DNA from 3 places in the Vibrio sp. A2-1 genome. Region 3 is predicted to be linked to each of the others. Evidence: predicted binding sites of a transcription regulator. Region 3 holds the regulator's gene; each other region holds the start of a gene.
The links. The regulator MetJ, encoded in region 3, represses methionine synthesis genes. The targets are predictions, from matches to a motif close to TTAGACNTNTANANGTCTAA.
Positions count from the first base shown of each region.

Region 1: a site for MetJ is predicted at 9,211-9,230, ahead of metE (5-methyltetrahydropteroyltriglutamate--homocysteine S-methyltransferase). Genes of this name have one in related genera too.
Region 2: a site for MetJ is predicted at 1,511-1,530, ahead of metK (methionine adenosyltransferase). Genes of this name have one in related genera too.

Region 1 covers NZ_JAKKCO010000002.1:133,029-144,185, forward strand. Annotated here, with positions in the region: gene L3V33_RS08310 (TRAP transporter substrate-binding protein) at 1-228, opposite strand, end outside; gene L3V33_RS08315 (ABC transporter substrate-binding protein) at 815-1,588, opposite strand; gene hisC (histidinol-phosphate transaminase) at 1,599-2,741, opposite strand; gene L3V33_RS08325 (LysR substrate-binding domain-containing protein) at 2,923-3,810, shown strand; gene L3V33_RS08330 (hypothetical protein) at 4,097-4,345, shown strand; gene L3V33_RS08335 (septation protein A) at 4,492-5,076, shown strand; gene yciA (acyl-CoA thioester hydrolase YciA) at 5,272-5,670, shown strand; gene L3V33_RS08345 (YciI family protein) at 5,865-6,161, shown strand; gene gspS2 (GspS/AspS pilotin family protein) at 6,163-6,561, shown strand; gene metE (5-methyltetrahydropteroyltriglutamate--homocysteine S-methyltransferase) at 6,674-9,022, opposite strand; gene L3V33_RS08360 (LysR substrate-binding domain-containing protein) at 9,302-10,213, shown strand; gene L3V33_RS08365 (DUF4250 domain-containing protein) at 10,426-10,626, opposite strand; gene L3V33_RS08370 (hypothetical protein) at 10,748-11,157, opposite strand, start outside.
Region 2 covers NZ_JAKKCO010000008.1:16,673-27,829, reverse strand. Annotated here, with positions in the region: gene tkt (transketolase) at 1-1,264, opposite strand, end outside; gene metK (methionine adenosyltransferase) at 1,642-2,796, shown strand; gene L3V33_RS19425 (DUF2189 domain-containing protein) at 3,165-3,962, shown strand; gene L3V33_RS19420 (SprT family zinc-dependent metalloprotease) at 4,041-4,541, shown strand; gene L3V33_RS19415 (endonuclease) at 4,639-5,370, shown strand; gene L3V33_RS19410 (hypothetical protein) at 5,439-6,785, opposite strand; gene rsmE (16S rRNA (uracil(1498)-N(3))-methyltransferase) at 6,980-7,711, shown strand; gene gshB (glutathione synthase) at 7,721-8,671, shown strand; gene L3V33_RS19395 (YqgE/AlgH family protein) at 8,787-9,350, shown strand; gene ruvX (Holliday junction resolvase RuvX) at 9,399-9,821, shown strand; gene L3V33_RS19385 (hypothetical protein) at 9,919-10,080, shown strand; gene L3V33_RS19380 (PilT/PilU family type 4a pilus ATPase) at 10,165-11,157, opposite strand, start outside.
Region 3 covers NZ_JAKKCO010000007.1:86,602-97,758, reverse strand. Annotated here, with positions in the region: gene ppc (phosphoenolpyruvate carboxylase) at 1-850, shown strand, start outside; gene L3V33_RS18810 (PadR family transcriptional regulator) at 1,224-1,763, shown strand; gene metF (methylenetetrahydrofolate reductase) at 1,872-2,774, opposite strand; gene L3V33_RS18800 (bifunctional aspartate kinase/homoserine dehydrogenase II) at 3,050-5,461, opposite strand; gene L3V33_RS18795 (O-succinylhomoserine (thiol)-lyase) at 5,464-6,645, opposite strand; gene metJ (met regulon transcriptional regulator MetJ) at 6,854-7,174, shown strand; gene L3V33_RS18785 (malic enzyme-like NAD(P)-binding protein) at 7,391-8,680, opposite strand; gene rpmE (50S ribosomal protein L31) at 9,013-9,231, opposite strand; gene priA (primosomal protein N') at 9,563-11,157, shown strand, end outside.

The DNA of each region.
Region 1 (11,157 bases), on a different contig from region 3:
AACAACTTGCTCAGCTTGATCACGTTCAGAGCCTAATTGACCGTTTGGAAAGATCTTAATCGTAAGGTCACCATTCGATTTTTCTTTCACTTTATCAGCCATGATCACCATGCCTTGGTGAGCTGCGCTTTCTAATGACATTGCATGCCCTAAGGTCAAAGTTTTTGCTTGAGCGCCAAATGCCATAAGAATTGAAGCCGCTGCAATCGTCAGTAGGTGTTTTTTCATGTTCTTCTCCAGAATCCATTTTGTAAGAGGTACAGTTTTTATATGCAACGCTACAGCTAAGTTTGAAATCTAACGTTCAATTGCATACCGCTCATAGCAGTAACGTTTCATTACAATATTCTCACCTTATGAATTTTGTATTACAATAATATGCGTGTATTTTGTGAGCTAAGGTTTATCTATTGGCTTGTGAACCGAATTGATTGTGATACCAATCATATTTGGCATCAATTGGACCATTAAGTAGTCTAACTTCGGGTTTTTGGGAATTTCGATCACTTCCAACTGCTTTTAGAACAATCTGTTGGCAAAAAATATACTTGCATATTTGTGTTATTTTAAAACCTTGGAGCCATTTATAGAGCACGAGCAAAGAAGGTCTTATCGATTAAAAAGCGAGTCGTGAACTGCGATTTCTGAGGTGGTAGAGGTGAGGTTTTAGGCTGAGCGTATGGAACAAGAGTGGATAAGCAGGGATAAAGACAACGGTGGGAATCTTACTAGGACGCATTGTTTGTAACAAAAATCCGAGAGCCTCACAGCCCTCGGATATTTTTGGTGGTCTAGTTTTTAGGCTTTAGACGAATTACAAATCAGCGCCATAAATATCAAACGTGAAGTACTTAGCGGCTATCTTGTCGTAAGTACCGTTCGCTCTGATCTCTTCAATCGCGGCATTGAATTGTTTCGCCAGTTTTGAATCCTGCTTTCTTAACGCTAGTGCCGTGCCTTCGCCAATGTAGGCTTTGTCGGTCACTGCTTTGCCTTTGAACTCAAAGCCCTCGCCTTCTTTCTTATCTAAGAAAGCTAATGACAGTTGATCTGAGTTGCCGAAGGTTAGATCTAGACGGCCGTTTTGCAGATCCAGATAAACTTCATCTTGGCCGGTATAACGCTTAATGTTTGCTACATCGCCAAACTTGTCGGTTACGTAGCGATCGTGAATCGTACCTTGCTGAACACCGATAGTTTTGCCCGCTAAGCCAGCCTCATCGACGCTGAGCTCCGCGCTTTTAGCAGCAACAAATACGGCTGGTGTTTGGTAATACTTATCGGTGAACAAAATCTTGCGCTTACGCTCTTCGGTAATACGCATCGACGCCATGATCACATCTGACTTTCTTGCCAATAAGCTTGGAATTAACGAATCCCAACTCTGTGAAACCCAAGTACAATCGAGTTTGGCTTGCTCACACAAGGCATCAGCTATCTCAATATCAAACCCGACAGGCACACCATCACTGTTTTTGTAGTTGAATGGCGGATAGGTAAAGTCTGACGCCAAACGGATTTCTTTCGCCTGTACCGTTGTACCAAGTAAAGCGGCCGCACAAGCGAGTCCTAGTATTATCTTTTTCATCATTGCCATCCTAGATATGATTTTTATCGAGTTGAGATTGAGTTTCTTTATGTTGAGATTGTTTAACTTGTTTGCTTTGTTGATTCTTTTCTAATTCGGTTTGGTAACGTGTAAGTGACGTTATCACTTCTAGCATGCTCTCTTGGCTACCAATACTGATTCGTACACAGTTACGCAAAGCAGGTTCGTGGTTTTGATTCCTTGTCACAATGCCATCCTTCGCCAACACACTGAACACTTGATGCCCAGGTTTTTGACGCAGCAAAATAAAGTTCGTCGATGAAGGGTAAACAGACTCGATGAAATCAAACTGCGTTAACTCACAAGCAAACCAGTTACGTAGTTCGACCAGCTTTTGTGTGGCGTCTTGCATCACTGAGACTCGTTCATCAGACAAAGCGTCTAACACGATTTGCGATGAGCAATCCGGCATCGGATAAGGTGGAATCAGCTTCGCAACATACTGCATCACATTTTGACTCGCTAAGATAAAACCACAACGAACCGCAGCCAGTCCAAACGCCTTAGACAAGGTGCGAATCACTACCAAATGCGGATAACGCTCAATAAGGCTCACCGCTGACGTTTGTGGTTCAAACTCGATATACGCTTCATCGACTACCACTAGAGATTTTCCAATCGTGCCCTCCAGTACCTGAATCAAATCCGATTTAGGAATCACATTACCCGTTGGGTTGTTTGGCGAGCAAAGAAACACGATATTAGTCAACTTCGCTTTGTTCACGATATCAGCGACGTTAAGGCTGAAGTCTTGCTGCAATGGAGAATCCAAGGTATTAATCGCCAATGCATCGGCGCAAAACTCATACATTGCATACGTGGGTGAACAAATAAGTATATTGTCACTCGCTGGCTTACAGAATGTTCTGATCAGCAAATCAATCGCTTCATCGGCGCCACGAACGGCAACAGTCGCGGCATCAGTGCTGCAGTAATCTTGGTAAGCCTTAGCAATATCTTGCGGTAAAAAATCCGGGTATCGATTGTGGCTTGCTTCTCCTGGAAACAGCGAGCTTTCCAATTCATTGGCGTTTAGCCAGACACGTCCATCACCACCAATTCTTCTTGCTGATTGATAAGGTATTAATTTTTTTACAGCCTGAGGTACTAAACTATCGATAAAAAATGTCAAGAAGCTATCCCTTTCACAAAATCACAATGTCTTCACCACTGCCTTCATATTCAAAAAATGTAACTTATACACATATTGAAGCACAAATGATGATTAAGTATTTACATTCAAACAGAACACTATTGATAAATGAATCGAAATAATCACATAATAGCCATGATAAAAAGTCATAGGTAAAGATATGAATCGCACACTTCCTTCAACTAAAACCTTGCTCGCGTTCTTGTCGACGGCAAGGCATCTCAACTTTACGCGAGCGGCACATGAGCTCAATGTTACGCAAGGTGCAGTAAGTCGTCAGATATTGTCGTTTGAAGAAAGCCTTGGCTGTGATCTCTTCTATCGTCATGCTCGAGGATTGTCTTTAACGCCGAAAGGAGAAGAACTGGTTCCCCTGATACAAGGAACGATTCATCAACTGCAATCAGCTCTCAATCAAGTCGCAAGTTCTCCCTCTAAGATCAAACTCAACGCCCCCAGCTGTATTACCTCTTGGCTGCTACCCAAGTTGATGTCTTTTCAGCAAGCCTACCCTGAAATTGATGTCGAGCTCACGTCGACCATCAAGCACGTTTTTGAACCAAGCTTTGACCCGTTTGACGCCGTAATCACCTATGGAAAGAAGCCAAACCAACAATCGATTGTGAGCCAGTTATTATTCAACGAACAGCTGGCTCCGGTCTGCCAGGCGCAAAGCATTACTCAGAGCCATCTTGTAAGTAGCTCTTCTACTATCATCAAGCCACACAAGCTCGCTCAATACACTTGGTTACACGCCAACAATGAGCAAAGTGATTGGCGACTATGGCTAGAACACATAGGAAGCCACGACCTTTCAAGTAAGAACAACCAACAATTCGCGACACTTGATCAAGCAATGAATGCAGCCATTCAAGGGTTTGGTATTGCCATAGGCGATATCACGCTGGCCAAGCAAGATATCGATTTGGGCAGGTTGGTGAAAGTGAGTGAAGGCAGTGTCTTTTCTGGAAATGGTTACTTCTTGCTGCAGCCTAAGAATCGACAAAATACATCTTTATCTACGCTTGTTGATTGGCTTGTCGATTAGCGGCGATCACCGTAGATAGAACCACACTATAAACGGCAGTAGAGCGTCATAATGAGAATTTCATCGTTCTCAAAATGAAACTATTTTATGTCTGTTACGTATTGGTTGTCAGAGAATAGAACGTACCTCGTCTTAACTATTTGAAAAGAAGTTCAATTCTATCTAGTAGGGAAAATGTTCCGTTCAATTAGAGAAAATGGCATTCGAATTGCTTTGTCATAGATAACCCAACCAATATACAGCAGGTTGCAACAGTTTCACTGCAGCTTGTCACGGAGGATAGGCTATGACCTTACAAAGACATACGTATTACGGCTTGATTCACCATGGAATTAAAACCTTATTAATGGACAGAATTGGCCACTTCACAGAGCGTGAATATCACGAATATCTCGACCTAACGACAGGCAAATCGACGTGTTTTGCCATGAGTGAGCAAGAGCTCGAAAACACCTTAGACAGCTTAAAAAGTGAAGGTTACCTTGAAGACATCAAGAAGCTGATACCTCGCTACCAAACCACATCAATGCGATAACGTTATCCAACTCGATGATGAAAAGATCCGACTAGATAAACCAACTAGATGGAATTAATTAGCACCCAATTGTCTCGGGCTATTTAGCATCGAGACAGTTTTCGTTAGACTGTCTGCAACTCAACTAACTGGACAGTCAGTGCCACATGAAGCAAATCCTTGATTTCATTCCTCTCATTATTTTCTTTGCGCTGTATAAGATGTATGACATCTACACGGCTACAGGTGCATTGATTGTTGCTTCCGCAGTACAAATCGTTTTGACATACGTCATCTACAAGAAAGTAGAGAAAATGCAGATCATCACATTTCTGATGGTTGCCGTATTTGGTGGCATGACCATTTTCTTGCACGACGATAATTTCATAAAATGGAAAGTAACCATCGTTTACGCCCTGTTTGCTATTGGCTTAACGGTAAGTCACATCATGGGTAAGTCTGCAATTAAAGGCATGCTGGGTAAAGAGATCACACTTCCTGAAGCGGTATGGAGCAAGATCAACTGGGCTTGGACTTTATTCTTTACTCTATGTGCCATTCTCAACGTTTACGTTGCTTTCAGCCTACCCTTGGATGTTTGGGTAAACTTCAAAGTGTTTGGCTTACTGATCGCTACTTTTGCATTTACCTTGCTAACGGGTGTCTACATCTACAAGCATCTACCAAAAGATCAGCATCTACAAAAAGACCAGCAGAAAGAGTTAACGGATAAAAATACCGACGAGAAGTAACCCTAAGGGATGAGTCCTCATCCCCTTTTTGATACAATTATTATCAATATGCTATTTAACAGTGGCCAATGATACTCGTGATCATTGGCCACTGATTGTTTGTGTTCTGTGAATACGTTAAAAATACGACCACCGCGAGCGCCGCAAACACATCTATTTAAATTTAAAACAATCAATACCATTAAGAGTACAACAATGACTATTCAATCAACTTTGAACCCGATTGGTTCTTTACTTCTTCGCACTTTGGCGATGCCTTCTGATACCAATGCAGCAGGCCAGATTTTCGGTGGTTGGATAATGTCTCAGCTCGACCTTGCTGGCGGGATACTGGCGAAAGAGATCTCTAACGGCAAGATAGTCACGGTTTCAGTATCGAGTATCGAGTTCAAACAACCAGTTTCAGTGGGTGATGTGGTATGTGTTTATGGTGACTGCACCAAGATTGGTCGTAGCTCGATGAATATCGACCTAGAAGTATGGGTTAAGCCGGTACTTGATCACGGTATAGGCGATCGCTACAAGGTATGTGGTGCGACATTCAACTACGTTGCTGTAGATGAAAGCGGTAAACCTCGCCCAATCAACAAATAACCCTTCGACGACCCTATCGCACTTTAAGGTCTTTAGTCGTTTCGATTAAAAATGCTAAAGACCTTCTCACTCTGCCGCACCATTTCACAATTTCTTATCATTAGCTCTTCCAATACCAATTAGTTCGCGTAAATTAGCAAGATAGCGAATTTAAACGCCCTCAATTTAGTGAAGTAAAATAAGGATATCTCAATATGTGGTACGTGATTTTTTCTCAAGACGTCGAAAATTCATTAGAAAAACGCCTAAGTGTTCGCCCACAACATCTAGAACGCCTACAAACACTTCACGATGAAGGCCGCCTTTTGACAGCAGGTCCAATGCCAGCGATTGATTCAGATAACCCTGGTGAAGCGGGTTTCACAGGTTCTACTGTAATTGCTGAGTTCAACTCTTTAGAAGACGCGCAGGCATGGGCAGACGCAGACCCGTACATTGATGCTGGTGTGTACCAAAATGTGATTGTTAAACCATTCAAGAAAGTATTTTAACGTGAAAAAATGGATTATCGGTTCACTGGCCGCTGTTCTGCTTGCAGGCTGTAGCTCATCAAGTGAACAAGACAAACAAAGACAGCTAGAAATGATGGCGCAACATCGCGCTGGCGTTTTATCCGCAGGCTTGCCGATTGAGTATGGCCCGCTGTCGGTCATGCGCGTGCTAGCAAAAAACACGGTTATCGAAATCATGATGATCTACAACCAAGATGCAAAAGGTGCTAAACCTTTAAACCAAGTTGTAGACATGAGTGTGAATAGCTACTGCACCAACTCTGAAGTAAGAGCAAACCTCGACATGGGCTTGGCTTACAACATCAAGATTCGCAACACTCGCGGACAATTGATCGTTGAGAAGCTGATCAGTAAAGAGACCTGTCAAAGTAGCAGCTAGTTTCTAGCTCGAGATTCGAACACGCACAGAACCAAAAGGCCTCGCACTTGCGAGGCCTTTTTTGTGGTTCATCGTGGATTAGCGGGTAATCAAACTCTAGTGTTCGTTATGCTTAAACTTCTGCCTCTTCCCACTCTTTACGCAGTGTCTTAGTCGCCGACACAAGGTTTGTCAGTGCCGCTTCTGTTTCTGCCCAGTTACGCGTCTTCAGACCACAATCAGGGTTTGCCCACAAACGTTCTGCTGGGATTTTTTCTGCCGCTTTCTTAAGTAAATCAACAATCCACTCTTCTGAAGGAATGTTTGGTGAGTGAATGTCATAAACACCCGGTCCAATCGCATTCGGATAGTTAAACTCTTCAAACGCTTTCAGTAGCTCCATGTTCGAACGAGAAGTCTCTATGGTAATCACATCGGCGTCTAGCGCAGCGACTGAATCAATGATCTCATTGAACTCGCTATAACACATATGGGTATGGATCTGAGTTTCTGGTTTGGCACTCGCCGCTGAGATCTTAAAGGCATCAACCGCCCACTCTAGATATTCTGCGTGGTCGCGCTTTTTCAGTGGCAAACCTTCACGAATGGCAGGTTCATCAATTTGAATGATGTTGATGCCAGCGTCTTGTAAATCCGACACCTCATCACGCAGTGCAAACGCCAGTTGGTTAGTGATCTCTTTGCGTGAGATGTCTTCACGTGGGAATGTCCAACACAAGATAGTAACAGGCCCTGTAAGCATGCCTTTCATCTGCTTTGAAGTCAGAGATTGGGCATAGGTCGACCATTCTACCGTCATTGGTTTTTCACGTTCGATATCCGCAACCACAATCGCAGGTTTTACGCAGCGAGAACCATAGCTTTGTACCCAACCAAATTTGGTGGTTTGGAAGCCGGCTAGGTTTTCTGCAAAGTATTCCACCATGTCGTTGCGCTCGGCTTCACCGTGCACAAGTACATCCAAATCGAGTGCTTCTTGACGTTTGACTGCATCCGCGATGTGACCTTTTAGTGCGGTGGTGTATTCCGCTTCACTCAATTGACCGGTTCGGTAGGCGCTACGTTGAACACGAATTTCACCGGTCTGTGGGAATGAACCAATGGTTGTGGTTGGTAACAGCGGTAAGCCGAGAACTTCAGACTGATGCGCCGCACGTTCTGCGTAAGGCGCACTTCGCTCAGCTAACGCTTTAGTGATGGTATTGATGCGAGCTTGAACTTGCGGCTTGTTGACATGAGTTGCGCTCTTACGAGCAACAATTGGTTGGCTGTAAGTCTCACACGCTAAAATGGCATTTTGATCGCCATCTAACGCAGCCCCCAATAAACTCACCTCGGTGACTTTCTGTTTCGCGAAAGCAAACCAACTCTTCACTTCTTCGCTGAGCGAATCTTCTAACTCCAAATCTACTGGGCTATGCAGCAGCGAACATGAACTTGCGACCCATAGTTTATCGCCTAGCTTTTCTTTCGCAGGTTGCAGTAACTCAAGCTGAGAAGCTAAGTCTGCTCGCCAAACATTGCGTCCATTGATTGCACCCGCAGAAAGCACCCAATTTTGTGGCAATTTGTTCACCACCTCATTAAGTTGCTGCGGTGCGGCAGCTAAGTCGATGTGTAAACCGTTGACGGGTAATTCCACGATCTTGTCTAACGTGTCAGTCACCGAATCAAAGTACGTAGTGAGCAGTAGCTTTACGTCGCCTTGAATCACTTGATAAGCCAGTTTGAATGAATCAGCCCACTGCTTTTCAAGTTCCAGAGAAAGGATAGGTTCATCGATTTGAACCCACTCAACACCCAGCTTGGCAAGTTTAGCCAAAATCGCTTGATAGGCAGTAAGAAGGCGAGGCAACAGAGTTAAGCGATCAAAGCCCTCTTCCACTTCTTTGCCTAAGTACAAGTATGACAGTGGACCGAGAAGTACAGGCTTAACTTTGTGTCCTGCTTTTATCGCTTCGTTCACTTCGTCAAACAGCTGCGGCCAGCTCACTTCGAATGAGTCGTCTTTACTGAATTCAGGAACAATATAGTGGTAGTTGGTGTTGAACCACTTAGTCATGTCAGAAGCCGCCGAACTGTCTTTAGTGCCATCATTAGACGTATGCGTACCACCGCAACAGGTAGGCTGAACTTGAGACTGCCCACGACCAACGCGGAACAAGGTATCCAAATCTGGAAAGGCTTTTTCATCTTCAGAACCACCATCATGACGCTGCGGAACGTGGCCTAGAAGTAGAGTCGTTGTTAGAACATGGTCGTACCATGCGAAGTCACCCGCAGTTGCAAAGCTTAGATTCGCGTCGGCTTGTACATTCCAGTTACGATTTCTCAATTCACTGCCAAGCTGCTTGAGCTCAGATTGATCAATCTCACCGCGCCAATACTTCTCTAGTGTGAATTTGAGTTCGCGTTTTTCGCCGATACGTGGATAGCCTAAAATATGCGTTGTTGTCGTCATGAGTCTGTTCCTTATTCGATAATTTTAATTTCCGGTCAGACTGCCTTTGATGATTTCACTTTTCCAAAAAGGCGTCTGGATGGCTAAACTATCGCCTTAATCCGATCTATGGACAACGTCCAAATATTCATCTTGTTTATTAATAATATTCATCTTGAATCATCCAAAGATGAACAGTTTAAATCCATCTGGACATCTAGACGTTTACAAAAGATCAAAAACACCGTAGGGTGATTATTAAGAAATATTGAATTGGCTTAGGGAATATGAGGAATACTCATGATAGAGCTTAAACACCTTCGAACATTGACCACCTTGAGAGACAGCGGATCGTTAACAGCAACTGCGACCTCTCTTCACCTGACTCAGTCGGCGCTTTCGCATCAATTGAAAGACCTTGAAGCGCGTATTGGCGGTCAGCTTTTCCTACGAAAAACTAGGCCAGTGAAATTTACCTCTGAGGGTGAAATCTTGCTTAAGCTCGCGGATGAGATACAGCCAAGAATCGCTAAAGCAGAGAATGAGTTAGCGAGCCTAAAAGAGGATGTGAATGGTCGTTTGCACATGGCGATCGAGTGTCACTCATGCTTCCAATGGCTAATGCCCGCTTTGAAAGAGTACCAAGTTGCTTGGCCAAGCGTGACGCTCGATTTCTCGTCGGGGTTCGGGTTCGAGCCTCTACCGGCATTGATGGCTGGAGAACTCGATTTGGTGATCACCTCTGATATACAGCCTCGTTCTGAAGTTCACTACGAACCGCTTTTCGATTTTGAGATGCGCTTGATCACTGCCATCAACTCTCCTTTAGCCGAAAAGCCGAGTATTGAACCGCAAGATCTTAGTGATATTACGATGCTCTCTTATCCGGTTCAAAAGCAGCGTCTCGATGTAGTGAAGCACTTTTTACAACCTGCAGGCGTTGAACCAAAGAAATGGAAACAAGCAGACAACACATTGATGCTGGTACAAATGGTGTCGGCAGGACTCGGGGTTGCTGCGTTACCAAACTGGGCGATCAGTGAATTTTCAAGACAAGGACTCATTGCCAGCAAACCATTAGGCAAAGGGCTTTCAAGAAGGTTGTTCGCAGCGGTAAGAAACTCAGAAAAAGACAAACGTTACCTGCAAGCTTTCTTTAGCACGGCAAGACAGCAAAGTAAGAGTCACCTAGATGGCATTGAGGTCGTTTAAGAGACTCGTTGTTGGGTTAGTTTATGCCTGCGTTGAACCTGATAGGCATGCGCCAGAAACAAAAAAGTCACAGATTATCTGTGACTTTTTTCTTTTAGCTTTAGTACCGACGATGGCGGTACTTGTTCATTCACGATACTAGCTCACTCTCGATAACTGGCTCACAATCGATAACTAACTCGCTATCAATAGAACATGCGCCAGTTTGCTGCTTATCTTGGATAAGACTTAAACTGGTTAGTTAATGGATCGTATTGATAGCCAAGCATATCAAGCTTACCTACAACACTTTCTATATCCATTTCATACATACTGATCAGCTCTTCAAAGCTATCGCATTCTAAGCGAAGTTTTTCATTCACGATTCCCAGCAAAATAATGCTATCGAAACCTTTGACGTTGCTTAAATCCATCCCGTACTCCTAACGAACACACCGACTAGATTTAAGTTTAGAACGCTTACCAACACCACGCTAAAAAACAGATCACACTTTTTCGATTCAACACCGAAAGGCTTGTGAGATCAGTAACCTTCTACATAGCCCAAACTGGCGTTAAACCAACAGCCGCCGCCAATAACATCAACAATGAAAGAGTCAGCTGAAGCTTTTCAGGGGTTTTGACAAACAGCAAATGCCAACACCAAACCACGATAGAAGAGATAAGCAAAGCAAAGCTAAACAACAAAGTTGAAATAACAGGTTCTAGTTGCGCTTCAGACAGTGAATAAACGTTAATCACGGTCGCCAACACCACCAACATGCCACTTAATACGCCCACAACAGGCAGAACACGGTGAAATGCTTGTAAGCGCGTTCTTGCGATAGTCAGGAGTAAATGTCCGAAAGAAGCACCCAGTAAAGCCACCAGCAACACAGTCGCAATAATACCGACTGGATTTACCTGTTCGCTTGCTTGGATAGCAACGTATGACAGCGCCAAAC
Region 2 (11,157 bases), on a different contig from region 3:
CGATACCGTTCATGATAGCCGTCATACCGAATTCACGTACACCGTAGTGGATGTAGTTACCTGAGAAATCGTTCGCTTCAAGAGACTTAGAACCAGACCACATAGTCAGGTTAGAAGGCGCAAGGTCAGCAGAGCCGCCCATGAATTCAGGTAGCATAGCGCCGAACGCTTCTAGCGCATTTTGAGATGCTTTACGTGATGCGATGTTTGCTGGGTTAGCTTGAAGGTCAGCAATGATTGCGTTTGCTTTCTCTTCCCATTCAGCTGGAAGCTCGCCGTTAGTACGACGTTTAAATTCTGCTGCTAGCTCTGGGTGAGCCGCTGCGTATGCGTCAAACTTAGCATTCCAAGCCGCTTCTTTCGCTGCGCCCGCTTCTTTCGCATTCCACTCAGCTGCGATATCAGCTGGAATTTCGAAAGGACCGTGTTCCCAACCAAGTGCCGCTTTAGTTGCTGTGATTTCATCAGCGCCTAGTGGAGCACCGTGACAGTCGTGCGTACCCGCTTTGTTTGGAGAACCAAAACCGATAATAGTTTTAGTACAGATAAGCGTTGGACGAGGATCCGTTTTAGCTGCTTCGATAGCCGCGTTGATAGCATCAGAGTCGTGACCATCAACGGCCGGGATTACGTGCCAGCCGTAAGCTTCAAAACGCTTAGGTGTATCGTCAGAGAACCAACCTTCAACTTCGCCATCGATAGAGATGCCGTTGTCATCCCAGAAAGCAACCAGCTTACCAAGACCTAGCGTACCTGCTAAAGAACATGCTTCGTGAGAGATACCTTCCATCAGACAACCATCACCCATGAATGCATAAGTGAAGTGATCGACGATGTCGTGGCCTTCTTTGTTGAACTGTGCAGCCAATGCTTTCTCAGCCATCGCCATACCAACAGCGTTAGTGATGCCTTGACCTAGAGGACCAGTCGTTGTTTCGATACCAGGAGCGTAACCGTACTCTGGGTGACCAGGAGTCTTGGAGTGCAGTTGACGGAAGTTCTTAAGGTCTTCAATTGAAAGCTCGTAACCTGCAAGATGAAGCAGAGAGTAAATCAACATTGAACCATGCCCGTTAGACAGAATAAAACGGTCGCGGTCAGCCCACTCTGGGTTTGCTGGGTTGTGGTTCAAGTGACCACGCCAAAGAACTTCAGCGATGTCAGCCATACCCATAGGTGCGCCAGGGTGGCCTGAATTTGCTTGTTGAACGCCATCCATGCTAAGTGCGCGAATTGCATTGGCTAGATCTTTACGAGAAGGCATGTCTGCTCCTGAGTACATAAGCGATTTAAAAAATAGATTGATGCTAAAGTTTTCATTTTTATTAGCGCGGGTATTCTCTCAAACGACTTTAGCGACTGCAAACGTTTTACTGGCATTTTAACGGTCACTTTTCGCAATTTTCGAACATTTACATCACTTAGCAATGTGTTATCTCGACCGATACGCAAACGATTAGTTATGACATATCATAAAAAAGAGCTTGTAATTCGACCGCTGGAATTTAGAATAGCCGTCTAGATGTAGAAACACCTACAAAATATACTGTATTTAATGGCGGCGCTTCCTAGCTTGCGACGCCTAAAATTATTTGCATTTAACTATTTGCAACTAAAAACTAAACTAAAAGTGGAGCTCTCATGGCTAAGCACCTATTCACTTCTGAATCTGTTTCAGAAGGCCATCCAGATAAAATTGCAGACCAAATCTCTGATGCTGTTCTTGATGCCATCTTGGAACAAGATCCAAAAGCACGTGTTGCTTGTGAGACTTACGTAAAAACCGGCATGGTTATGGTTGGCGGTGAAGTAACAACGTCTGCATGGGTTGATATCGAAGAAATCACTCGTGAAACAGTTCGTGAAATTGGTTACGTTCATTCTGATATGGGCTTTGACGCAGACTCTTGTGCTGTACTAAACACAATTGGTAAGCAGTCTCCAGACATCAACCAAGGTGTTGATAAAGCCGATCCTAAAGATCAAGGCGCAGGCGACCAAGGTATCATGTTTGGTTACGCGACTAACGAAACACCAATCCTAATGCCAGCTCCAATTACTTACTCTCACCTTCTTGTTAAGAAGCAAGCTGAAGTACGTAAGAGCGGCAAGCTTGACTTCCTTCGTCCAGATGCGAAATCTCAAGTTACGTTCCAATACGACCAAGGTAAGATTGTTGGTATCGACGCAGTTGTTCTTTCAACTCAACACTGTGATTCAGTAACAACACCTGACCTACGTGAAGCGGTAATGGAAGAGATCATCAAGCCAGTACTTCCTGCTGAGTGGATCAATAAAGACACTAACTTCTTCATCAACCCAACCGGCCGTTTCGTAATCGGTGGCCCAATGGGTGACTGTGGTCTAACAGGTCGTAAGATCATCGTTGATACCTACGGCGGCGCAGCTCGTCACGGTGGCGGTGCATTTTCTGGTAAAGATCCATCAAAAGTTGACCGTTCTGCAGCTTACGCAGCGCGTTACGTTGCGAAAAACATCGTTGCTGCTGGCATGGCTGACCGTTGTGAGATTCAACTGTCTTACGCTATCGGTGTTGCAGATCCAACATCTATCATGGTTGAAACGTTTGGTACTGAGAAAGTAGCTCACGAAATCATCATTGAAGCAGTTCGTCAAAACTTCGACCTACGTCCATACGGTCTTCAAGAGATGCTGAACCTTCTTCAGCCTATCTACAAGCAGACTGCTGCATACGGCCACTTCGGTCGTGAAGAGTTCCCTTGGGAAGCGACGGACAAAGCAGCAATCCTTGCGGACTTCGCTGGCCTAAAATAATTTAGCCACTGCGATTTGTTTATTTAAAGCCCTTACTTCTTAGTAAGGGCTTTATTTTTATGTACTTACCAAACCTTCCCCTGCTAGAACACCCTGTCCAAGTCTTCTTTACCGTTAACCACTTAGTATAAAAATCCGCTGATAATTTGTGTTTTCTAGCACTACTGACAATAGTTAAGGTAACTCCTAGGCGATCAAGCTCACATTTAACTTAAATTAATTCAGTCTGATAACGCTCGTTAAATGTACGCAAGAACAATAACTGGGATGACAAAGAGCAGTTTAGCTCAACACCATAACGCTCTCGTAAGCGATACTTCAGAGCCTTGTGGAATTATAACTAGGACGTTATTTAACTAGGGGGATCTATGCCTCGTACCGTGCACCCATCCGAACTAAACGATAAGAAACACAAGGTCAGCGATCAGGATTACGCTCGCACCATTCCTTGTAACCAAGTAAGCATATCCGCCCCATTCCACTGGTTATCGCTTGCACTGCATGACTTAGTGAAAATGCCAATAATCAGCGCATTTTACGGATTGTGTTTCATGGCTGCGGCCATCGCCATCGTGCAACTAGTCCAATGGCAAGGAACACACCTAGTCGTCATGCCAAGCTTGATAGTCTATATGTTGATAGGACCCTTTCTTGCTCTAGGCCTATATGACGCAAGCTGGGAAAGAGAGAAAGGACATTCCCCAAGTTTGTTCCACTCAATGAAAGCCATCACACGGAACTCAACCCACCAATGGGCGTTTGCGATTGTATTAATGGTCGCGATGATATTCTGGATGCGTATCGCTGCATTATTGCACGCACTTTACCCTTCAGTACAAGGTGCACCATTGACCGAATTTGCTCCCTTCTTAATTACAGGGTCTGTGATTGGTTTTGTTATCGCGAGCCTGATATTTAGTATCTCAGCATTTTCAATTCCACTAATGATGGAGAGACGTGTAGATGTAATGAGTGCGATTTTTACTAGCTTCAACGCTGTTAAATCAAACATCCCTGCGATGGTCGTTTGGGCTGGTATCATTGGTACTGGTATCTTAGTCGGCTTCGCGACCTACGGTGTGGGTATGATTGTAACGATGCCATTACTTGGTTACGGAACATGGCATGCTTACCACGAAGTCATCAAAAAGAAACATCACGTTTAAATCGTTTCACGATCGATGAGCAATGTTATGATGAGGCCTTAGCTTAAACGCTGAGGCTTTTTTTGGAGTTAACAACGCTTGTCTTACACCCCGCAACAACATCGAGTAAATAAAAAACTGGGCGAATGCCTAACTATTGCTAATCAACATTTTTCTCGTGAATTTCCATGCCCAACCGTCACTTACAAGTTAAGAGGAAAGGCAGCGGGAAAAGCCTACCTCCAGTTAAACGAGATAAAACTCAACCAAGTACTATTCAGCGAAAATGAAGACGCCTTTATTAGTGAAGTCGTGACTCATGAACTCGCACATCTGATCACACATCAGGTCTTCGGACGAGTTAGGCCCCACGGGAATGAGTGGAAATACGTGATGGAAAAGGTATTCAATGTACCGGCCAGAACCACCCACAGCTTGGAGATCACCTCAGTTCAGGGAAAAACCTTTGAGTACCGCTGTGATTGCACTACTTATCCCCTGTCGATTAGAAGACACAACAAAGTCATCCGTAACCAATCAACGTATCGTTGCCAACAATGCCAGCAAACCTTAGCTTTTACCGGCCTTCAATTGAGCTAAGTCTTAAGCTCACAAGGTAACGCGAATAAATGTAATAGAGTGAACTAACATTTGAGTGCTAGACTGTTGTTTACCATACTTTCATCAGTCTTTTTCTATGCAAAAAACCTCTCCAAAAGTATTTGGCCTATCGGTGCCATTTTGCCTATCAATAGTATTTGGCCTACTGGTAACCCAAAGCGTTTTCGCCGCTCCACCAAGCTCATTCTCTAAAGCTAAAAAAGAAGCAGTGAAGATTTATCTCGATCATCCGACTTCATTTTATTGTGGTTGTGACATTACTTGGAAAGACAAAAAGAAAGGTATCCCCGACCTCGACGGCTGTGGTTATCAAGTGAGAAAACAACAAAAGCGCGCTTCCCGCATTGAGTGGGAACACGTAGTTCCAGCTTGGCAATTTGGCCACCAGCGTCAGTGCTGGCAAGATGGCGGACGTAAGAACTGCACTCGCAATGACAAAATATTTAAATCGATGGAAGCCGATCTTCACAACCTGACTCCGGCAATTGGCGAGGTTAATGGTGATCGATCCAATTACAATTTCAGTCAGTGGAATGGAATGAATGGCGTGAGCTATGGTCAGTGTGAAATGCAGGTCAACTTCAAGCAGCGTAAAGTTATGCCGCCAGACAGAGCAAAAGGTTCTATCGCACGGACTTATCTTTATATGAGCCAAGAGTATGGTTTCAAGCTATCTAAGCAGCAGACTAACCTGATGATGGCGTGGAACAAGCAATTCCCTGTCGATAAGTGGGAATGTACCCGTGATGAGCGAATCCATGCCATCCAGGGGAATCACAACCAATTTGTATTTGAAAGCTGTAAATAATAGCCAGCAAGATAAAAAGGCCCTTGTCACACAGGGCCATAATCACTTTTAATGCTCTATTATTAAGTTTAGTTTTCTAAGTCTTCTAGATAACGAGTATTCTCACTAAAACCTGTCATTGAAGCCGCCGAAATAACGGAGCGCGCCTCAGGGTTTACGTCCATCAATTTCTGACTTGCACACCAACCTTGCCCAACACTTAACATTTCAGGAGCGGCAGGAAGAGAAGCCAATTCAGCTCTAATCGTCAACTCTGATTTACCCAATATACCACTAGCAACAAACACGGCTCGATCTTGAACATCATTATCAGATAAACGAGAACGTTGGCCCCACTGCACTTTCCAGTCGTTACATGAATAATCTTCTATTTGTGGAATACTAAGAAAAGCGACATCAGACAAAGCGCGGTACTTTTTGTACATCATGTAAGCTTCAAAGAGCATAGCCACATCTTCAGCAGGACTTGAGTAAGAGTAGAATGCCGCTGCTTTATCGGCTTCAAATGCATCCCCGGCAACCTCTCCTGTAAGTCGTCTAATTTCGTTTGTCATTGATTCACCTTGAAAGGCAATTTGAGCCGCTTTATTCAGCAGGTTTGAAGTTAAAGGATCCCTTTCAATAAGCTCGTGATTTAATTTTTTTAACGGATGAATATAGTTAGTGATATCCCCATAAGAAGGGATTTGAGTCAGGTCGTGCTCTTGCAAGAAATCATTCGCGTGTGCAAGTTCATGAGAAAGGAGCCTAAATAAACCAGGAGCAATATGATTCGCTTCTCTCGATTCATTCCTTAACGGGGTATAGGTATTTGAATAAGAGATATAGTCATTTGTTGCTTCATGAATATAGCGCTGAGCTTTATCGAATTTAAACTCTGTTTGAAAACCATTTCGATAATCTTCTTGCTTATGAATAGAATCCCACTCGCTTTTATTGCGCCATACATACTTAGGGTCTATATACATAGATGCTGTAGACGTTGTGTAAAATGATGGGCGAATATCATAACTGATCACAATGCTGTTCAATGGCTTAAAAAGATTCAGTAAATCTTGGTCATTAATTTCTTTTAATGCTTCGATAAAACTGTCGGCCATCCACTGATGGGACACTACTAACCTTTCTTGAATCTGCTCAATTGTCACATTTACTTGGTTAACCCCAAGAGGCTTTATTACCGATAAATCACAAGAGCTATTCACTAAAAATGCTTTTGAACATTCTTCAATATCCTTCGACATACTCGAAGTTTGGTAAGTCGAAACAGACGCTAAACTTGGCGTTCCGTTCACATTAGGTGACACGATACTAGCAGGAACATCGGAAGATGAATCCGATCCACCACCACAACCCGCCAAGAGTAAGCTACTGACTGCACACGTTAAAATAGAACGTCTTTTCATACAAAACATAGATAAAGCCTTTATTAATTATATTTATATTCAATCGGTTGAATTGTATTTATTGGCTTTATAAATTTCAAACTCTAAATCATAAGGATAAGATCTCTCGCCTATTTTTGTTCGCTACTTGTTTTTTCCTTACTTAGCATCCATGTTAGGCAGAGACAAAATACCCAAATGACACTATTTATAGGTTTACCAGCATGAGAATCCCTCGTATCCATCACCCAGAACGCATTCATCAGTTAGGTTCACTCGCTTTAGGCGAAGATGCCACGGGTCATGTTGGTCGAGTCCTTCGTATGAAAGAAGGTCAAGATGTTCTTCTATTTGATGGCAGTGGCGCTGAATTCCCTGCGACAATTGCTGAAGTATCAAAAAAGAACGTCACAGTTAATGTTACTGAACGTATCGAGCGCAGCAGCGAATCTCCGTTAGACTTACATTTAGGCCAAGTGATTTCACGTGGCGACAAAATGGAATTCACGATTCAGAAATCGGTTGAGCTTGGTGTGAACACCATTACCCCCCTTATTTCAGAGCGCTGTGGAGTTAAGCTTGATACTAAACGCTTCGAGAAAAAGCTCGCGCAGTGGCAAAAGATTGCTATCGCGGCATGTGAACAATCTGGCCGTAATACGGTTCCAGTTATTCGCCCAATCATGCAACTTGAAGAGTGGTGCAGCGAACCGAGCGAAGCGTTAAAACTAAACCTGCATCCTCGTGCAAAATACTCAATCAATACCCTTCCAGAACCCATCAGTAAGGTACGCCTATTGATCGGTCCTGAGGGCGGACTGTCAGCTGAAGAAATCGGTATGACAGAACAATACAAATTTGAAGAGACGCTACTCGGCCCACGTGTACTTCGTACCGAGACAGCAGCTCTAACCGCAATTACTGCCTTACAAGTCCGTTTTGGCGATCTAGGCTAGGAGAAAAAAATGATCAAACTTGGCATCGTAATGGATCCAATTTCATCCATTAACATCAAAAAAGACTCTAGCTTTGCCATGATGCTTGAAGCTCAGCGTCGTGGTTACGAAATCCATTACATGGAAATGGATGATCTACATTTAGATCAAGGCGTAGCCATTGCTGATACTAAGATTGTTGAACTAAAAGAAGATCCAAACGGTTGGTACGAGTTCAAATCAGAACAGACTATCGCGCTATCCGATTTAGATGCGGTACTGATGCGTAAAGATCCTCCGTTTGATACAGAATACATCTACGCAACTTACATTCTTGAGCGTGCTGAAGAGAACGGTGCACTGATCGTCAACAAGCCACAAAGCCTACGTGACTGTAACGAGAAATTGTTCACGGCTTGGTTCCCTGAACTGACACCAACCACCATCGTGACTCGTAAAGCTGAAAAAATTAAAGCATTCCGAGAAGAACACGGTGACGTGATTCTAAAACCACTTGATGGTATGGGCGGCGCGTCTATCTTCCGAGTAAAAGAAGGCGATCCAAACGTATCAGTAATCATTGAGACCTTAACTAACCATGGTCAGAACTACGCAATGGCACAAACCTTTGTTCCAGACATCAGCAATGGTGATAAACGTATTCTTGTAGTTGATGGTGAACCAATGCCTTACTGCCTAGCGCGTATTCCTGCTAAAGGGGAAACTCGAGGTAACCTTGCCGCTGGTGGTACAGGTGAAGCTCGTCCTCTAAGTGAAACAGACTGGGCTATCGCAAGAGCAGTTGCTCCTGCACTGAAAGAGAAAGGCTTAATCTTTGTTGGGCTTGATGTTATCGGCGACAAGCTGACTGAAATCAACGTGACAAGCCCTACTTGTATCCGTGAAATTGAAGCTGCTTTTGATATTTCGGTAACGGGCAAATTAATGGATGCAATCGAGCGTCGCGTTAACGCTAAATAGCCTAAACTAAAGAAAGCCTTAGCTATTCGAAACACAAAAATATCTAGGCAAAGAACAATGAGCGGCTTTACGCCGCTCTTTTTCCTTTACTGGGAACACACTGGCAGGAGGCTCTATGAATTTAACGAACCACTTTCTGGTCGCTATGCCCGGAATGAAAGATCCATACTTTCAGAATTCAGTGATCTATCTTTGTGAGCACAATGACGAAGGTGCGATGGGTTTGATGATCAACGCTCCTATCGATGTCACTGTCGGCAGTATGCTTAAGCAAGTTGAGGTTGATTCTGAACAGCCGAAACCCAACCAAGCAAGCCTTGATAAGCCAGTACTTAATGGTGGTCCAGTCGCAGAAGATCGTGGGTTTATTTTGCACAAACCCAAAGGCAGTTATCAATCCAGCATCAACATGACGGATCAAATCTCGGTAACAACCTCGAAAGATATTCTAATGGTGTTAGGGACAGAAGATGAACCTATGCATTATCTGGTCGCGCTTGGTTATGCAGGATGGGAACCAGGACAACTGGAAACCGAGCTGACTGAAAACTCATGGCTAACCGTTGAAGCCGATCCAAAGGTTATCTTCGATACGCCAATTTCGGATCGTTGGAAAGTTGCCGTGCAAATGTTAGGTATCAATGCAGCTCAGCTTTCAGCGGACGCAGGCCACGCCTAGCTCAAATCAGTATATAAACTCTCAAACACAGATTAATTTGGAAGCCCCATGTCACGAACAATTATGGCATTTGACTACGGTACGAAAAGTATCGGCAGTGCGATAGGACAAGAGATCACAGGTACAGCAAGCCCTTTAAAAGCCTTTAAAGCCAAAGATGGCATCCCCAACTGGGATGACATAGAAAAACAAATCAAAGAGTGGCAGCCGAATCTAATCGTGGTTGGTTTGCCTACCGATCTTCACGGTAAAGATCTAGCAACCATTACACCCAGAGCGAAGAAATTCGCTAACCGTCTTAAGGGACGCTTTGGTGTGGATGTTGAATTGCATGATGAGAGACTTTCTACGACAGAAGCAAGGGCCGACCTTTTTGAAATGGGCGGCTATAAAGCACTAAGTAAAGGTAACGTCGATAACCAATCCGCAGTTGTTATTCTAGAAAGTTGGTTTGAAGCACAATATTCTTAGATAAATTAAGTGAGCAAAGTTTGAGCTAACTTATGATCCTACACGAATGTCACGCCGTAGTGTCAGTGCAGTTCATAATAAGGACGTGGGAGTTTATATGAAAATTTTTCTAGTCATCTTCGCTTCTCTAGCAATCACAGCATGCAGCTCTATGAACGGAGGCTCAGCAGGCTATACCGTTGAACAATATCCGACAAAAACCAAATTAGAGAAGGAACGAGGATATTCTGGTAACAACAATAGTTACGGTAACCACTAAATTATCTAGCCTCAAAAAACCGCCTTCACAGCGGTTTTTTAGCGTTCAGCATTCAGCATTCAGCATTCAGCATTCAGCATCAATCTAACCCATATCAATCTTCACGCCAACCAAAGCACCAGTCCCGTAGTCATCATCACCACGTCTGGTTTTTAGCATTAAGCGTAAGTCATTGGCGGAATCAGCACTGTGGAATGCGTCTTCTTCACTGATCTTGCCTGCAAGCACCAAGTCATACAACGCTTGGTCAAAGGTCTGCATACCAATCTCTTTCGATTTAGCCATAGTCGCTTTTAGTTCATGCAACTCACCACGACGAATCAAGTCAGACACTCGCGGGCTGTTGAGTAGAATCTCAAATACACCATGACGACCACTGCCATTCTTATCTCGGATTAATTGCTGAGCGACCACACCACGCAGGTTCATCGACAAATCAAACAAGAACTGTTCTTTCTGCTCTTTAGGCACCAAGTGGAGAATACGTTCTAACGCTTGGTTAGCGTTATTGGCGTGCAAGGTTGCCATACACAAGTGACCCGTTTCAGCAAAGGTCATCGCATATTCCATGGTTTCACGGCTACGGATTTCGCCAATCAAAATCATATCAGGTGCTTGGCGCAAAGAGTTCTTAAGCGCAACTTCATAGCTCTCAGTGTCTAGCCCAACCTCACGTTGAGTTACGATACACTTTTTATGTTCGTGAACGAATTCAATCGGGTCTTCAATCGTCAAAATATGCCCGGAACGATTAGTATTGCGATAACCTGTCATCGCAGCCATCGAGGTTGACTTACCGGAGCCCGTCGCCCCAACCACCAGCACAAGTCCACGCTTTGCAATTGACAGGTCTTGCAGTACATCAGGAAGCTTTAATTGCTCAAAGGTTGGGATGTTAGTCTCGATACGACGAATTACCGCTCCTGGTAGCTCTCGTTGAAAGAATGCGCTAACACGAAAACGACCAAAATCACGCACGATGGCAAAATTAGCCTCACGCGTTTGCTGATATTCATCACGTCGGTCTTGATCCATCATCGCGTCAAGCAACTGTGCGACCTGAGCCGAATTCAGCTT
Region 3 (11,157 bases):
TTCTCAGCCACCTAAGAGCTTGAAAGGCGGCTTGCGTGTAACAGAGCAAGGCGAAATGATCCGCTTTAAACTTGGCTTGCCAGATGTTGCCGTAAACAGTTTCAACCTATACGCAAGTGCGATTCTAGAAGCGAACCTTCTGCCGCCACCTGAGCCAAAACAAGAGTGGCGCGACCTAATGGAAGTGCTTTCTCAAGTTTCTTGTGAGGCTTACCGTAACGTGGTTCGCGGTGAAGAGAAGTTTGTCCCTTATTTCCGTCAAGCTACGCCAGAGCTAGAGTTAGGCAAATTGCCCCTTGGTTCTCGCCCTGCGAAGCGTAACCCGAACGGTGGCGTAGAAAGCTTACGTGCGATTCCATGGATCTTCTCTTGGAGCCAAAACCGTTTGGTACTTCCAGCATGGTTAGGTGCAGGTGAAGCAATCCAATACTCCGTAGATCAAGGCCATCAAGCGCTACTGGAAGAAATGTGTCGTGAATGGCCATTCTTCTCTACTCGTCTAGGTATGTTGGAAATGGTGTACTCGAAGTGCAACATGGAAATCGCTAAGTACTACGATCAACGCCTTGTTGATAAAGAACTGCTGCCGTTGGGTGAATTACTGCGTGAACAATTGCAGAAAGACATCAAAGCCGTGCTGAATGTAGAAAATAACGAGAACCTGATGCAGAGTGACCCATGGGGGCTTGAATCAATTCGCCTACGTAACATCTATGTTGAGCCACTAAACATGCTTCAAGCTGAGTTGCTTTACCGTACTCGTAAGTGTGAAACACCACCAGCAGAGCTAGAAGAAGCACTAATGGTGACGATTGCAGGTATTGCAGCAGGTATGCGAAACACTGGTTAATTAGTGATTCCTACTATAACCTAATCAGCATTTACATCTAAAAAAAGAACAAAAGGTCGCCATGTGCGGCCTTTTTATTTCACCAGATAACCACTAGTAAGTATTTTGTCAGTTTTTTGGGTTATTTTGTCCATGTATTCTACTTTATGCTTATTATTTAGATATACTACTGCTCCGCTGCGGAAACACTCCAACAAAATAATCTGCAGCAACTTGACCTATAAACTGGTCAACCTAGGTGATAAACGGCTTTGTAAGGTGACATAACCAACCGCCGAGTTGGTGCTACTTAGACATAACCAATATAACGTGCCATTAGAAGCACACTTGTTGTCTAAGTATTTGTTTACTGTTTACCATTTGGATTTCAGACATGTCATTACCACACGTAATTCTAACCGTTTTAAGTACACGCGATGCTACTGGTTACGATATCACAAAAGAATTCTCCTCAAGCATTGGTTACTTCTGGAAAGCTAGCCACCAACAAGTTTACCGCGAGCTAAATAAAATGGCTCAGAACGACCAGGTAACTTGCGTGCTTGAGCCTCAAGAAGGCAAACCTGATCGTAAAGTTTACTCTATCACTGACGCAGGCCGCAGCGCGCTAGGTGAATGGTTTGAACAACCAACTGCACACCCAACCGTTCGTGACGAGTTCTCAGCTAAGCTAATGGCTTGTGCTGTACAACCTGCTGACGCTTACCGTGTACAACTTGCTGAGCTAGTTGAAGAGTCTCGCAAACTGGTTTCTCACTACAAAGAAATCGAAGCGGCTTACTACGCAACGCCATCTACACTAGACAAGCAAGCACGCCTAGAGCGTTTAACGCTTCGTCGTAACCTACTTATCCGTGAAGCATGGATTGTATGGGCGGACGAAGTACTGCTTGAACTTGGTGCTCTTGCTTAAGTTAAGCTAGAAAAGCAAAAGGCTTGAACTCTTAGAGTCCAAGCCTTTTTTGTATCTATCGGATTTGAGATTTACAGTAAATAGCGCTTTAACAAGGCTGAAGCTTAATTACAGCGCAGCAACTTGTTGTGGGCGAACACCTAGAGTATGGCAAAGTGCGTAGGTCATTTCTGCACGGTTTAGCGTGTAGAAGTGGAAGTCTTTCACACCTTCACGGCTCAGCGTACGAACCATATCGATCGCTTGGCTCGCACCGACTAACTGGCGAGTCGTTGGATCATCATCCAAGCCTTCGAATTGCTTCGCCATCCAGCCCGGTACTTTTACGTTATTCATCGCAGCGAAACGAGACGCTTGTTTGAAGTTAGAAACAGGTAAGATGCCCGGAACAATCTCAACATCAACACCAGCCGCCACACAACGGTCACGAAAACGTAGGTAGCTTTCTACATCGAAGAAGAACTGAGTGATGGCACGGTTAGCACCGGCATCCACTTTACGCTTTAGGTTAATAAGATCAGATTGAGCGCTTTTTGCTTCAGGGTGAACCTCAGGGAATGCCGCTACTGAGATATCAAAATCATGACGTGATTTAAGCAGTTCAACTAGGTCAGATGCGTACATCTCTGGCGCACCGCCGCCTGCTGGAATGTCACCACGCAACGCAACAATACTTTCAATGCCATTTGCCCAGTAGTCGTCGGCAATTTGAATCAGCTCTTCGCGGCTCGCATCAATACATGTTAGGTGTGGTGCTGCCACTAGGCCAGTTTGGTTCTTAATTTCTTTAATGATTGAGTGGGTACGGTCACGCTCACCCGAGTTTGCACCGTAAGTTACCGATACAAATTTTGGTTGAAGTGTTTTAAGACGGTGAACAGAGTTCCACAAGGTCTCTTCCATCTTCTCACTGCTTGGTGGAAAAAACTCAAATGACACATTGATGTTGTCAGAAAGCTCAGCGATATTCTGATTTAAAGCGTCGATATGACTAGCGTGTGTGTATCCCATCTTACTCTCCCTGTGGCAAAAGCAACCACTAAAACTCAAATCCTTAAACAACGTTTAGACGTCTATATGTCTGTAGAATGTATTGAATACGATTTAATGTCAACAGATCCATTATGAATTTTTCTCAAGTAGATCGTGAGTAAAACTCAAGTCGTTAGATGGGTCGCAAAGCAGAAATAATGTAGAAAAAAGGCTGACAAACACATCGTGCTTTCAGCCTTATTTATCTTAGTGAATAGTATGCTATTTAGACACTAAACCAACCGATCTGAAAATCAAAACAGGCTAGACATTCTGTTTAGATCAGATTGAATTGCGCCAGCTGTTACTTCACGACCTGCACCCGGGCCACGAATAACCAATGGATTATCTTTGTACCATTTGCTCTCAATCGCAAAGATATTATCGCAGGGCAGTAAGTTCGCCAGTGCGTGCTCTTTCGATAGTGCTTCAACGCCTACGGTTGCCTTACCGTTCTTCTCCAAACGCGCTACGTAACGTAGAACTTTCTGTTGAGAGTGCGCTTTTTCCAAACGCTCAGCCAACTCTTCGCTTAGAACAGAAGCTTTATCGAAGAAGTCATCCACTGATAGCTCTTGCAGCTCTGCAGGTACGAGCGATTCCACTTTTACGTTTTCAGGTTCGATATCCAAACCCGATTCACGCGCTAGAATCACCAGCTTACGCATGACGTCTGAGCCATCAAGGTCAGCTCTTGGGTCTGGTTCAGTCAGTCCTTGTTGCCACGCTAAATCGACTAACTCGCTGAATGGCACCGTGCCATCAAACTGTTGAAACAACCAAGATAAAGTGCCAGAGAAAATACCAGACAGAGCAATGATATCGTCACCGCTCTCACGCAGGTCTCGCACAGTGTGGTTGATAGGTAAACCAGCACCCACTGTCGCGTTGTACAGCCAGTGGCGGCTGATCTTAGCGAAAGCATCTTGTACCTGATGGTAATACTCGCTCGATGCAGATCCTGCCACCTTGTTAGCCGAGATCAGGTGGATACCTTGTTGTGCAATTTGTAGGTATTTTGCAGCAAGCACAGGGCTAGCAGTGACATCGAGTACTACTGCTTCATCGTAACCCTGAATAGAACCTAAACGCTCTAGCCAGTCGTTACCATTGTTAGCAATCGCTTCATCATCAAAACGTTTACCAACTGAAGTCGCATCAATGCCTTGATCGTCGAACCAATAGGTTTGGCTATCAACCACCGCAACCAATTCAAAGTTCATCCCACGACGCTTTTCAAGTTCCGCTTTTTGCTCGGAAAACAGACTTAACCAACTTGAGCCAATATTGCCCTTACCACACAAGGCAATCGCAACACGCTTCTGAGCTTGGAACAGTTGAGAGTGAATGCCTTTCACTAGGCTTGATGTTTCACTCTTACGAATCACGGCTACCAAGCTTAAGCCTGAGTTCGCTTCTGAGATAAACTCAACCGGCGAGCTCTTGAGCTGTTGGTAGAAACCGTAGCAATGGTTCGGGTTCTTAGTCACACCCGCCCCCACTGCAGCAATCAGAGAAAAACCTTCTTTCAGTTTAATCTCAGCTTCAATCGCGTGGTCTTGTAGATATTCTAATGCACCACCAGCGATCTCTTCCGTGTAAGCAAGGCGCAAGCAGTGTTGATCGGGTTCTAATTCATAAGCAAGCGGCTCTAATTGAGCACGCTTAAGCCCTTCAAGGACTTCACTCTCCAGACGGTCGAAATCATGGCCGTGACCAAAGGTCAGTTGCACGATAAGAACTTCATCCAAAGAGGTAATGATTTTTGCACCACGCCCCGATGCCAGTACTCGCTCTATCTGTGTAGAGCCTGCCTCCGGCTGGTAGCTGCAGCGCAAGCTGAGATCCATGGCACTTTGAGCGACAGGCTGTAGCGTTCGACTGTGTAGCACTGGAGCCGCAAGACGAGCTAATTCACTGGCTTCATCAAGGCGAAGCAGAGGTAATAAACACGCATCCGAAACCAAACGAGGATCTGCGCTGTATACGCCCGCCACATCACTCCAGATTGTCACGCGTTCAACTTCAGCTAGAGCACCAATAACAGTTGCAGAGTAATCCGAACCGTTACGCCCAAGCAGCACCGTTTCGCCTTCGCAGTTCTGAGCCATAAAGCCAGTAATTACCACGCGACAATGTGCATGCTGCGCCAAGGCTTCTTTAATCAGAGGATAAGAGCGTGCGCGGTCAACTTCAGGTTGAGCACCCGCTTCTGCACGTAAAAAGGCACGTGCATCTTGAGCAACTGCTTGTAAGTCATGCTGGCACAACAACGTCGCCAACAAACGTGAAGACCAAACCTCACCATGACCCAGTACTTGTGCTTTTTGTGCTTCACTCAAGGGAGCCGTTAGCTCACCCAAAGCGGTAAATTCTTGTTGGATGGTTGCCGTTAGTTGCGAGGCGGCTTCACCTTCAAGCAGAGCCTCAATCAGTTCAAGTTGAAACTGACGAAGGGTTTGCAGGCATTCATGAGCAATACGACCATCTTTGTCGAGCGCTTCGACAAACTCAATTAAGCGGTTGGTTGTTTTACCTGCGGCCGATACCACCACCAAATCCGTCGCTGATGAATATTCTCTAAGAATGTTGACCACGCGTTGGTAACATTCAGGGTTCGCTAAACTGCTGCCACCAAATTTATGTAGCTGGCGAAAGGTTGCCATTATTAAGCCTCCCCTTCAGCGATAAAGCGTTGTGTTTTTTCAAACGCTTGCTTGAGATCGTCGATTAGGTCTTCCGCATCTTCAAGGCCAACAGAAAGGCGCAGTAATTGTTGAGAAACACCCGCTTCTGCCAATGCTTCTTCGCCCATCGCACGGTGAGTCATCGACGCAGGGTGACAAATCAGGCTTTCAACACCACCCAGTGATTCAGCCAAAGAAAATAGCTCTAACTTATCGACAAAATATTTAAGCGCTTCAAAAGAGCCCGCAAACTCAAAGCTCAGCATGGAACCAAAGCCCAACTGCTGTTTCTTCGCGATCTCGTGACCTGGGTGTTCAGGAAGGCTTGGGTGGTAAATAGTGCCCACCAGATCTTGTTGTTGCAGCGCTGTCAGAATTTCACGTGAACTCTCTTCGTGAACACGCATACGTGCACCTAGCGTACGAATACCACGTAGAGTCATGTAACTATCAAATGGTGTGCCGGTCGCACCAATACAGTTGCCCCACCATGCAAGCTCTTCAGCGTGCTCTTCAGTTTTCGTCACGACAACGCCACCAATAACATCTGAGTGTCCGTTGATGTATTTGGTGGTTGAGTGGATAACAAAATCAGCACCCAGCTCTAAAGGCTTTTGGAACACCGGCGTCAAAAACGTGTTATCGACAGCAACCAGAGCACCAACCTCTTTCGCTTTACGGCAAGTCTCTGCAATATCAACCACACGAACCAACGGGTTCGATGGCGTTTCTATTAAGATCAACTTTGGCTTGAGCGCGATCGCCGCATCCAACGCTGCTTGATCCGATTGATCAACGAACAAAACTTTGAAGTCACCTTTTAACGAGCGGGTATTAAACAGGCGGTAAGTACCGCCGTAGCAGTCGTGCGGAGCGATAATAAGATCATCGCCACCTAAGAAAGCCGAAACCCATAAGTTAAGCGCCGAAGTACCGCAGTTAGTCACCACTGCACCTTTGCCAGACTCAAGCTCAAACAATGCCGTTTCTAATAAACCACGATTTGGGTTACCAGAACGGGTGTAATCGTACTTTGGCACTTCACCAAAAGCGGGAAACCCATAGTTAGTCGAAAGATAAATAGGTGGGACAACGGCATGGTGTTGCGTGTCTGACTCGATACCAGTACGTACTGCGATTGTTGCTGGCTTCCGGCTGCTCATAGGTGCTTCCTTACAAGTTTTGCGTCTGAGAATCACAGCGGCTTGTCGGCATTCTGCGGCTGTGTTAGATATATGTTATTCACTTTACTTTCATAAATGTGAGACGTCAACACTTCTGGACGTCTATATGTCTTTGCTTATGGCAGTAAATCCCGCTAAAATCACCACTATTAATTTATTCTAACAACTAAAGTGATGAAGGTACGCAATGGCCGACTGGAATGGTGAATACATAAGCCCATATGCTGAGCATGGAAAGAAAAGCGAACAAGTAAAAAAAATTACAGTTTCTATCCCTCTAAAAGTGTTAAAGGTTCTTACTGACGAGCGCACTCGCCGCCAGATTAATAACCTACGCCATGCAACAAACAGTGAGCTACTGTGCGAAGCCTTTCTACATGCGTACACAGGCCAACCACTGCCAACGGATGAAGATCTCCGTAAAGACCGTCCAGACGACATCCCGACTGAAGTGAAAAAGCTGATGACAGAGATGGGTATCGAATTCGAAGCGTTTGACGAAGAATAAAAACAACTCAGTCACTGCCTTCAATATTGATTCGCTATAGCTGAACCTTATTTGTCACATCACCCACTACGTTATCGGTAGCTGCTCTGTGAATGATAGACATAAAAAAAACCGACTCCTATGAGTCGGTTTTTTATTATTCTTTTTCGCTCAATAGAGCAACAGCTATTAAGCTATTAAGCTATTAAGCTATTAAGCTATTAAGCTATTAAAGCATTAAGCCATATAGTTAGCAGGCATCTCAATACGAGCTACGCCAGATTCAACGGCCGCTACTGCAACCGCTTTTGCTACGCGAGGAAGTAGACGTGGGTCCATTGGCTTAGGAATGATGTAGCCTTTACCAAACTCCAGTGCAGTCTCACCTGCAGCAGCGAGTACTTCAGCCGGAACTTCTTCTTTCGCTAGTTCACGAATCGCTTTAACCGCCGCCAGCTTCATCTCATCATTGATTTCGCTCGCACGCACATCAAGCGCACCACGGAAAATGAATGGGAAACAAAGTACGTTGTTTACTTGGTTCGGGTAATCGCTACGGCCTGTACCCATGATAAGGTCAGAACGAACTTCATGAGCAAGCGCTGGCTTGATCTCTGGATCTGGGTTTGAACATGCAAACACAACAGGCTTATCAGCCATCAGCGTGAGTGCTTCTGCTGGTAACAGGTTGGGACCTGATACGCCCAAGAACAGGTCAGCGCCTTCGATAACATCTTCAAGCGTGCGCTTGTCCGTGTTATTTGCGAATAGCGCTTTGTATTCATTCAGGTCTTCACGACGAGTATGGATTACACCTTTACGGTCAAGCATGTAAATCTTCTCACGCTGAGCGCCACACTTAATCAGCAGTTCCATACAAGCAACCGCCGCTGCGCCAGCGCCCAAACAAACGATCTTACACTCTTCAAGCTTCTTACCTTGAAGCTCAATCGCGTTCAGCATACCAGCAGCCGTTACAATCGCTGTACCGTGTTGGTCATCGTGAAAAACAGGGACATCACAACGCTCAATCAGGCGACGCTCAATCTCAAAACAGTCAGGTGCTTTGATGTCTTCTAGGTTAATACCGCCGAATGTATCTGCGATATTCGCAACCGTATCAACGAACTCATCGATTGTGCGGTGTTTAACTTCAATATCGATAGAATCTAAACCAGCAAAACGCTTAAACAGCAGCGCTTTACCTTCCATAACAGGTTTAGAAGCAATAGGGCCAAGGTTACCTAGGCCAAGAATCGCTGTACCGTTAGAGATAACTGCAACCATGTTGCCTTTACCTGTGTACTTATAAACGTTATCAACGTTCTGTGCGATCTCGCGAACAGGCTCAGCCACGCCTGGGCTGTATGCAAGTGCTAGGTCTTCTGCAGAGTTTGCAGGCTTCGTCAGTTCTACGGCAATTTTGCCTGGAATTGGGAACTCATGGTAATCAAGAGCTTGCTGACGGAATTGTTCTTGAGGCGATAACGCTTGAGAGGATTGATCTTGGCGGCTGTCTTCAGACATAGGTGTAGGTTCCTAGGATATTATTATTTGGGGGATCTTGTTCATGTTAATAGATGTACTTCAAAGTTCCTAGGTGGTTAAAGCCTCTGTCTCATTAAAAAACGAGATTTCACTACTAATAAGACCAGTGAGCAGTTGAAATTACTGTCGCTTGTTGAACTTTCGAGCGGATTTCGAGAATGGAGTATTGGGTGTAAGTTATGAAACAAAACTCAAGCGGGTTGCCTGTCGTTTTCGATATGTTGATAGCTGAATAAGATTCAGCGTTTTCTTAAATTTCAGGCAACAAAAAAGGACACCGAAGTGTCCTTTTTATGTCTAAATAGCGAGAATTACTTCTTGCTAGAAAGAGCACCGAAACGCTTGTTGAAGCGATCAACACGGCCGCCAGTATCTACGATACGTTGCTTACCAGTGTAGAATGGGTGACATTTGTCACATACGTCTAGGTGGATAGATTCTTTTGCAAGCGTTGAGTTGAACTCAAATGTGTTGCCGCAAGAACAAGTTGCAGAAACTGCTTTGTATTCTGGGTGGATACCAGTTTTCATGGGATAACCTCAAGTAGGCCGTGTCGCTATACGATTCTAAGCCGCACACCACACGTAGTTAAAAAATAAAATAAAGACACCGCTGCATCACTAAACTGCGATAAAGCCATACCTTTAAGGCGCAGTATAGTAATGAATCTATAAGGCAGGATCAACTGATTTGATACATTTTTCACCAATAGCCTCTTTATTTCCTTTGTCGGCCTGAGATTTCGGGCTCTCGTTATCTTCCTGCGTTAACTCGATACTCTCATCCAAACTGCTCCTCGAATTTAACGCCCTTATCCATTAGACTGTTCGCTCTCGTCAACTCAGATAAAGCTGTCCCTTTATGCGTCCAATGATTGCCCGCGTGGCACTGCCTGTTCCACTAGACAAGCAGTTCGATTACAAGATTCCTAACCACCTATTCCCGATTATTGGTGGACGAGTCTCTGTGCCTTTTGGACGACAAACCTTAACAGGTATTGTTACAGCTCTGGTTAACGAATCTGAATTCGAGCTAGACAAGCTCAAGCCCATTAAAGCCTTATTAGACAACCAACCCGTTTGGCCAGAATCGGTCTACTCACTCTTGGTATGGTGCAGCCAGTTCTATCAGTATCCACTGGGTGAAACCTTGGCTAATGCTCTACCAAGCGCTTTACGAAAAGGCAAAGCTGCCGACTTCGCAACGCTTGTCGAGTGGCAATTGACCCCATCAGGCAGAGATCAACTGATGCAAGGCTTTGGTCGTGCGGTTAAGCAAGCCAAAGTGATGCACATGCTTGAGCACGGCCCTGTTCCTCATCAAGAATTCATTGGTGAAGAAGTCGGGAGCGCGGTGCTTAAGACTTTGGAAGAGAAAGGTTGGATTGAGTCGGTAGAGAAAAAGCCAAAGCGCCAACCATGGCCAGTTGAACTTGAAAACGAACAAGACAAGCCGAAGCTCAATGCTGAACAAGCGATCGCTATTGCGACAGTAAATAGCCAAACCGATTTTAGTTGCTTCTTGCTCGAGGGGGTTACCGGCTCAGGTAAGACTGAAGTCTACCTGAATATGATCAAGCCGATTCTCGACCAAGGTAAACAAGCGTTAGTCTTGGTACCGGAAATAGGCCTCACTCCACAAACGATTAATCGCTTTAAGCGTCGTTTTAATGTGCCTGTTGAGGTGATTCACTCTGGATTAAACGATTCTGAACGACTGAATGCTTGGTTATCAGCACGAGACAAAATAGCGGGCATTGTAATTGGTACGCGCTCGGCTCTGTTCACCCCCTTCGCTGATCTGGGAATTATCATTGTCGATGAAGAGCACGACGCCTCTTATAAGCAGCAAGATAGCTTACGCTACCACGCTCGTGATGTAGCGATCATGCGTGCTCATAAAGCACAGATCCCGGTTGTGTTAGGCTCGGCGACTCCGGCCTTTGAGACGCTGCACAACGCTCAGATCGGTAAATACAGTTACCTCACCCTGACCTCACGCGCGGGTGTCGCACTGCCGACCACCAATAAGGTGTTGGATGTTAAGGGTGAATATCTAGAAAGTGGCTTGTCTGCGTCGTTGATTGCTGAAATGCAAAGACACCTCAAAGCAGGCAACCAAGTGATGTTGTTTCTCAACCGTCGTGGGTTCTCTCCCGCATTGATGTGTCACGATTGTGGTTGGACAGCCGAATGTAAGCGCTGTGATGCCTACTACACCTATCACCAGTACAGTAATGAAATGCGCTGCCACCATTGTGGTTCGCAACAGCATATCGTGCACAATTGCCAAGGCTGTGGTTCAGCGAACTTGGTGACGGTGGGTGTAGGTACCGAACAGTTAGAGGCTCAACTTGGTCAGCTATTCCCTGAATACAAAACCATTCGTATTGACCGAGACAGCACCCGCCGCAAAGGCAGCTTAGAAAGCGCGCTCGAGTCGATTCGTAAAGGTGA